One region of the Streptomyces sp. NPDC052225 genome, then DNA from elsewhere that is predicted to be linked to it. Evidence: riboswitches for the same ligand, from Rfam matches in the RefSeq annotation. Region 1 holds a riboswitch; each other region holds the start of a gene.

Region 1 (2,192 bases):
CTGGCCGACGCCCTGCGCGCGCCCGCCTTCGCCGACAGCGAGATCGAGCGCTTGGTGCGCAACCGCCTGGACGAGATCCCGCACGAGAGCGCCAACCCGGCCCGCCGCGCGGCCAAGGAGCTCTCCCGGCAGCTCTTCCCGGCGAGCGCGCGCATGTCGCGCCCGCGCCAGGGCACCGAGGAGACCGTCACCGCGATCGACGCGGCCGCCGTACGCGCCTTCTACGAGAAGCACGTACGCCCTGCCACCGCTACAGCCGTAGTGGTGGGCGACCTGACGGGCGTCGACGTCGACGCCCTCCTGGGGGACACGCTCGGCGCCTGGACCGGCGACACCACCGAGCCCCGCCCGGTCCCGCCGGTCACCGCCGACGACACCGGACGCGTCGTCATCGTGGACCGCCCGGGCGCCGTGCAGACGCAGCTGCTCATCGGCCGCATCGGACCCGACCGGCACGACCGCGTGTGGGCCGCGCAGATCCTCGGCACGTACTGCCTCGGCGGCACCCTCACCTCGCGCCTCGACCGGGTTCTGCGCGAGGAGAAGGGCTACACCTACGGAGTGCGCTCCTTCGCCCAGGTGCTGCGTTCGGCGCCGGACGGCACGGGCGCCGCGATGCTCGCCATCAGCGGGTCCGTGGACACGCCGAACACCGGGCCCGCGCTCGACGACCTCTGGAAGGTCCTGCGCACGCTGGCCGCGGAGGGCCTCACGGACGCCGAACGCGACACCGCGGTGCAGAACTTGGTGGGCGTGGCCCCGCTGAAGTTCGAGACCGCCGCGGCCGTCGCCGGCACGCTCGCCGACCAGGTCGAGCAGCACCTGCCGGACGACTACCAGGCGCAGCTGTACCGCCAACTCGCCGCCACGGGCACCGTGGAGGCCACTGCGGCGGTCGTGAGCGCCTTCCCGGCCGACCGTCTGGTGACGATCCTGGTGGGCGACGCCGCGCAGATCGAGGAGCCCGTCAAGGCGCTCGGGATCGGCGAGGTGAGCGTCGTCACCGGCTGACCCGGACGACCCGCAGGAGACCGCAAGCCCCGGTGGCCGCATAGGCCACCGGGGCTTCGTGGTGTCGCTCACGTCCGCAGTTGTCCGCCTCTCGACTAGCTATCGATCGCATATGTCCGAATTGAGGCGGAGGTTGCCTGTCTGCTCTGTGGCATGCACTACAAAAGCCGGGATCCGTTTGTTGATTGAAAGATGTCCCGCTTAGCGTCGGTCCGGCTGTCCGCCAGACACACGTCGCGCCCGCGACACCGGACAGTCATCGCCGAGTCCCCCATGGCGCGAGCCAGGGGAGCCGGGGACCCACCGCAGTCCCTGGGGTGAATCGGGCGCTCTTCCCGCGAGGGGAGGGAGCCCGTAGGAGACCTTCCTGCTCCGAACCCGTCAGCTAACCCGGTAGGCGAGAGGGAAGGAAAGGATCAACCCCTTCATGGCGTTCACCCGTGCCACCGGGAAGCACCGTCGTCCGAGCCGTCTCACGCGTACCACCGCGCAGGTCGCGGGCGTCGCGGCGCTCACCACGACCGGTGTCATCGGAGGCTTCGCCGCCCCCGCTCTCGCCGCAGACTCCGCGGCCGCCGACCAGAACGGCCTGACGCAGGCCATCGCCATCGGCGACTCCCTGGCCGACCAGATCGACGCACAGGCCTCCGCGCAGAAGAAGGCCGCCGCCGAAGCCGCCGCCGAGAAGAAGGCGGCCGAGGAGGCCCAGAAGAAGGCCGAGGCCGAGAGGCGCGCCGCCGAGGCGAAGGCCAAGAAGGAGCGCGAGGCCAAGGAGCGCGCCGCGCGTGAGGCCGAGCGCAAGCGCCTCAACACCTACGTGGCGCCCATCTCCAACTCGTACGTCTCCACCGCCTACAAGGCGAGCAGCGGCCTGTGGTCCTCCGGCAGCCACACCGGCATCGACTTCCACGCCGCGAGCGGCACCGCGGTGCACGCCGTCGGCTCCGGCACCGTCGTCGAGGCCGGCTGGGGCGGCGCGTACGGCAACAACATCGTGATCAAGATGAACGACGGCACGTACACCCAGTACGGTCACCTGTCGTCCATCGGCGTCTCCGTGGGCCAGTCGGTCACCCCGGGCCAGCAGATAGGCCTCTCCGGCGCCACGGGCAACGTCACCGGCCCGCACCTCCACTTCGAGGCCCGCACGAGCCCCGAGTACGGCTCGGACATCGACCCGG
Region 2 (2,192 bases), on a different contig from region 1:
CCGTCGTCGAGGGTGATGACCGTGCGGTAGCCGTACGCGGTGTTCCAGCCGGCCTCGGTGACGGTGCCGGAGTGGATGGCGTAGATCGGGGTACCCGTGGGAGCGGCGAAGTCCAGGCCCGTGTGGTAGCCGGACGACCACATGGCGCCGGGCTGCCCGAACGTGCCGGTGATCGTGTACGAGGCGACCGGGATCTTGTAGCTCTTGGCGAGCTTGGCGAGGCGCTCGGCCTCGGCCTTCTTGCGCGCCTCCTCCTCGGCCGCCTTCTTCTCGGCGGCGGCCTTGGTCTCGGCGGCCTTCTGCTTCGCGGCGGCTTCCTCGGCGGCCTTCTGCGCGGCTGCCTCTTCGGCGGCCTGCTTCTCGGCGGCGTCGGCGGCGTCCTGCTGCGTCTCGGCCTGCTGCATGATGCGGGCGCGCAGCGTCTCGCCTGCGTCGGTCTGGCCGCTGCCGGTGCCCATGGTGGTGAGCGGGGCGGCCGCGGCGGCGGGGGCTCCGTCCGAGTCGTCGGATATCAGCGCGCCCACGCCGGGCAGCGACTTGGCCTCCGGCAGGGAGTCCTTGACGGCCGACAGGTCGGGCATGGAGATCTGGACCGCGGGCTTGCCGCCCTGCGCGGTGGCGATGCCGCCCGCGCCGACGGCGGCGATCACGCCGACGCCGAGGACCGTGGAGCTGCGCGCGAGGCCTCCGCGCTGCCGGGCGACGCGGTGCTTGCCGCGGACGGGGCGGACGGACTCCTCGGTGGGGTTCCACTCCTCCCAGTTCTCCTGCGCGACACTCTCGGCACCGAAGTCACCGTCGGTGGAGGCATGCAAGAACTCGGGGGCAGGACGGTTCGACGCCACGAAGGCGCTCTCCTTTCCTTCCTTCTCGCCTACCGGGTTAGCTGACGGGTTCGGAGCAGGAAGGTCTCCTACGGACGTGAAGTACGTCCGATTCACCCCAAGTTGGTGGTTCCCCGGCTCCCTTTCGGGATTAGGCGTGTGCGCACGGAGCCATCTCTTGTGACGGCTGGGACGACCGCGCTGCGTTATCGAACGTTAATAGACAGCCGACACTAATTCCAAGCCGTTCCCACTGATCGTTCACTTCTTTGGCCTGGACTTAACGGCCGAAGACCGGGCGGAACGGGTCGACTTGGCCGACCGCGCGAACACGCCCTTCAGCTGACGGTGTGTCAATTGTTATGCGGAGAGCGCGGAGAGTCACGGCCGTCGTACGGCGAGCAGTGCCATGTCGTCGGTCGCGCCGCCCCCGGTGTGCGCGCGCACCTCCTCCGAGAGCGCCGCGAGGAGTTCCTCGGGTCCGGGGAAGATGCGCCCGGCGAGGCGGGCCGCCGGATCGTAGAAGACGCCGTCCGCGTCGCGCGCCTCGGAGAGCCCGTCGGTGTAGAGCAGCAGAGTGGCGCCCGCCGGGAAGCCCGCCTCGGTGGCCCGGTCGGGCCAGCTGCCGAGTTCGCTCATGCCGAGCGGGAGCGCCGCCTCGTCGGGTCCGATGACGCGTACGGTGCCGTCGCCGAGCAGCACGATGGGTTCGGGGTGGCCGCGGTTGAGGATGCGGACGACCCTGTCGAAGCCGCCGCCGTGCGGGATCTCGGCGAGCACGGCCGTGGTGAATCCCTCGAAGTCGTCGATGCCGCTGCGCCGGGTGCCCTCGCGCGCGAGCGCCCGCTCCAGGCGCTGGGCGACCGCCTCCAGGCTGCCCTCCTGCTCGGCGGCCTCCCGGAACGCGCCGATCACCACGGCGACGGCGGCGACCGCACCCATCCCCTTGCCGCGTACGTCACCGACGACGATCCGGACACCGTGCGGGGTGTCCTGCACGGCGTACAGGTCCCCGCCGATGAACGCCCCGGCCTGCGCGGCCTCGTACCGCGCGGCGATGGCGAGCCCGCCGATCCGGCCCGCGGGCACGGGCAGCACGGCGAGCTGCGCGGCCTCGGCGATCTGCCGCGCGGACGCCAGCTGTTCGTCGCTGCGCCGCACGATCCGGTTGATGAAGCAGGCGAGGGCGCACACGGTGGCCACGGTGGCGATCTCCGTGATGACGTCGGAGCCGAACTCGCCCGTGTATCTGAGGTGGACGGCGACGATCGCGGCGATCGAGACGAGTCCGGCCACGAGTGTGCCGCGCAGCGAGAAGAACGGGGCGGCGACCAGGGGCGCCGCGCTGAACAGGGGCGCGCCGGAGAA
Region 3 (2,192 bases), on a different contig from region 1:
GTCCGGGCCCGTGGCGCCCCACACGTACGGCTTGCCCTCCTGGGCCTTGGCGAACGCGAGCGCCTTCGCCGCCTTGGTGGCGTACGAGTCGGACGTGTCCGAGGCGGACCCGGAGGAGTCCGACGAGTCCGTGGAGCCCTGCTCCTTGGCGGCGGCCTCCTCGGCGGCCTTCCGCTTCTCCTCCTCCGCGGCCTTCTGCTGTGCGGCGAGCTCGGCGGCCTTCTTCTCGGCCGCCTCCTGCTTCGCCTTCTCGATGGCCGCGAGGCGCGCCTTCTCCTCGGCCGTCAGCTTGGAGAGCAGTTCCCGCGCGTCGGACAGCTTGGTCTGCACGTCCTGCTTGGTGGTCCTCAGCTCGGTCTGCGACGTGGTGAGGTCCTTGAGGCTGGCCTGCGCCTCGGTGCGCTTCTTCGCCGTGGTGCGCTGCTGGACCTGGTAGTCGTCGACGGCCTTCTTCTGCTCGTCGGTGAGCCGGCTCATCAGCTGGCGCTGCGAGAAATAGTCCTCGGGGTCGTCCGCGAGGAACATCGTCGCCGTGTCGCTGATGCCGCCCGTGCGGTACTGCTCGGCGGCGAACCGGCCCAGCTTCTGGCGCGCCGTGTTCATCTTCTCGGTGCGCTGCGCGATGTCGTCGAGGAGCTTGTCGACCTGCTTCTTCTTGCCCTCGGTCCGTTCCTTGGCCGCGTTGTACTTCTGCGTGGACACCTCGGCCTGCCGGTACAGGGTGTCGACCTTCTTCTGCACCTCTTCGATGCTCGGCTTGTGGGGCTGCGTGGGGGCGGCCTGGGCCGTCTGCGAGAGCAGGGCGACGGAGGTGAGCGCGGCGGTCGTGATGCCGACGGCGGGTGTCGTACGAAGGCCGCCGGATATCCGGGACCGGCTGCGCGGCTTGCGGTGCGACGCCAAGGCAGGCGACTCCTTCCATGGTCCGCCTACCGGGTTAGCTGTCGGGTTCGGGCGGGTGGTGCTCGTCGTGCGGAAGGCTGCCCTACGGTCAACTGCCCGGTGCTGCCGGGCCGTTGGGCCGATTCACCCCAAGGTCGGTGGGTCCCCGGTTCCCTGCCTTGCGGCGTACGGAACTCAGCGGGGGCTGTCCGGTCGCCGCGTTGTTCGCGGGCGGGGGGACGGACTGCCCGCGCAGCACCGTAGCCAACTGGTGTTGCTGCTGTGAAGGTTGATGTTCGATATGCCCGATACATTTTCGTGACCTTGGCTACTCCTCGGGCCCGCGCCCGGCCGTACGTGGTCAATCCGGAGGGATCTGCGCCGAATTGTCCGTAGATTGACCGGAGCCTTCCCCGGAGTTGCGGAGTCCGCCGACTTGTCCGCAGTACGGCCCCGCCACCGCGGGAGCGGGCGAGGGCGGCCCCGAGGGCGACACCTGTATCGGCACCTCGGCGGGCGTCGCGAAGCTCGACCAGGACGGCGGCGGGTGCCGGAGGAAGGCGTCGTTCGTCCCCGGGCTGTCGTCGGGCGCGACGAAGGACGGCGGCTTCGCGACCGGCCTCGACGGCGTCTTTGTCTCGGGCGCCCCGTCGTAGCGGACGTGGCGGGCGACGACCTCGTCGTGGTGTCGCCGGGCGGCAGGGCCAAGCCGTTCACCGTCTTCCCGAACCGCAACGGCCACGTGGCCGTCCCCGCCTCGATCGCCCTCGGCCCCGACGGCAACCTCTACGTCGGCGACCTGAACGGCGAGGCCGCCAGGGCGACCGCCCGCGTCTGGAAGGTCAGCCCCGGCGGCAGGATCCTCGGCTGGACCTCCGGCTTCGGCCCGGTCACCGGCGTCGCGGCCGACGGACACGGCGATCTGTACGTCAGCCGGCTCTTCGCCCGGACCGTCACCAAGGCCGACCGCGCCGGGACCGTCCTGGAGGGCGGAAAGAAGTCGCCCGGCGGCCGGTTCCGGCAGATTCTGTCCTTCTGACCTGCGACTTTCCCGGATTCCGGAGTCTGTCTTCCAGCGGTGTCGCAAAGGCGGCGGCGGGGTGTCAGTGGGGCGGCCTAGACTCGTAGGGCGATGAGCAGCCTCTTTGACGACAACTTCCTGGCCAGCCTCCAGAGCGGCGCGGAGGAGCCCCCGCCGCCGCCCGAGGACACCGATCCCGCAGCAGCTCCGGAGCCGATCCCGGACGACCTGTTCGGCGGGAAGTTCGACGTGCCTCCGGCCCGGGACGCCCACTACCGCGACGGTGCGC

The links. Region 1 has a riboswitch for cyclic di-AMP ahead of AB0L37_RS14990 (M23 family metallopeptidase). Riboswitches for the same ligand answer to the same signal wherever they lie in the genome.
Region 2: linked by a shared signal. The riboswitch ahead of AB0L37_RS03005 (M23 family metallopeptidase) and the one ahead of AB0L37_RS14990 (M23 family metallopeptidase) in region 1 are both predicted to bind cyclic di-AMP.
Region 3: linked by a shared signal. The riboswitch ahead of AB0L37_RS31690 (NlpC/P60 family protein) and the one ahead of AB0L37_RS14990 (M23 family metallopeptidase) in region 1 are both predicted to bind cyclic di-AMP.

The regions. Positions count from the first base shown of each region.
Region 1 is NZ_JBFAVD010000008.1:147,080-149,271, reverse strand. It holds gene AB0L37_RS14995 (pitrilysin family protein) at 1-1,011, shown strand, start outside; cyclic di-AMP (ydaO/yuaA leader) riboswitch at 1,262-1,426, shown strand; gene AB0L37_RS14990 (M23 family metallopeptidase) at 1,439-2,192, shown strand, end outside.
Region 2 is NZ_JBFAVD010000001.1:601,785-603,976, reverse strand. It holds gene AB0L37_RS03005 (M23 family metallopeptidase) at 1-815, opposite strand, end outside; cyclic di-AMP (ydaO/yuaA leader) riboswitch at 857-992, opposite strand; gene AB0L37_RS03000 (PP2C family protein-serine/threonine phosphatase) at 1,206-2,192, opposite strand, start outside.
Region 3 is NZ_JBFAVD010000028.1:48,357-50,548, reverse strand. It holds gene AB0L37_RS31690 (NlpC/P60 family protein) at 1-903, opposite strand, end outside; cyclic di-AMP (ydaO/yuaA leader) riboswitch at 911-1,093, opposite strand; gene AB0L37_RS31685 (hypothetical protein) at 1,302-1,538, shown strand; gene AB0L37_RS31680 (hypothetical protein) at 1,544-1,921, shown strand; gene pcrA (DNA helicase PcrA) at 2,015-2,192, shown strand, end outside.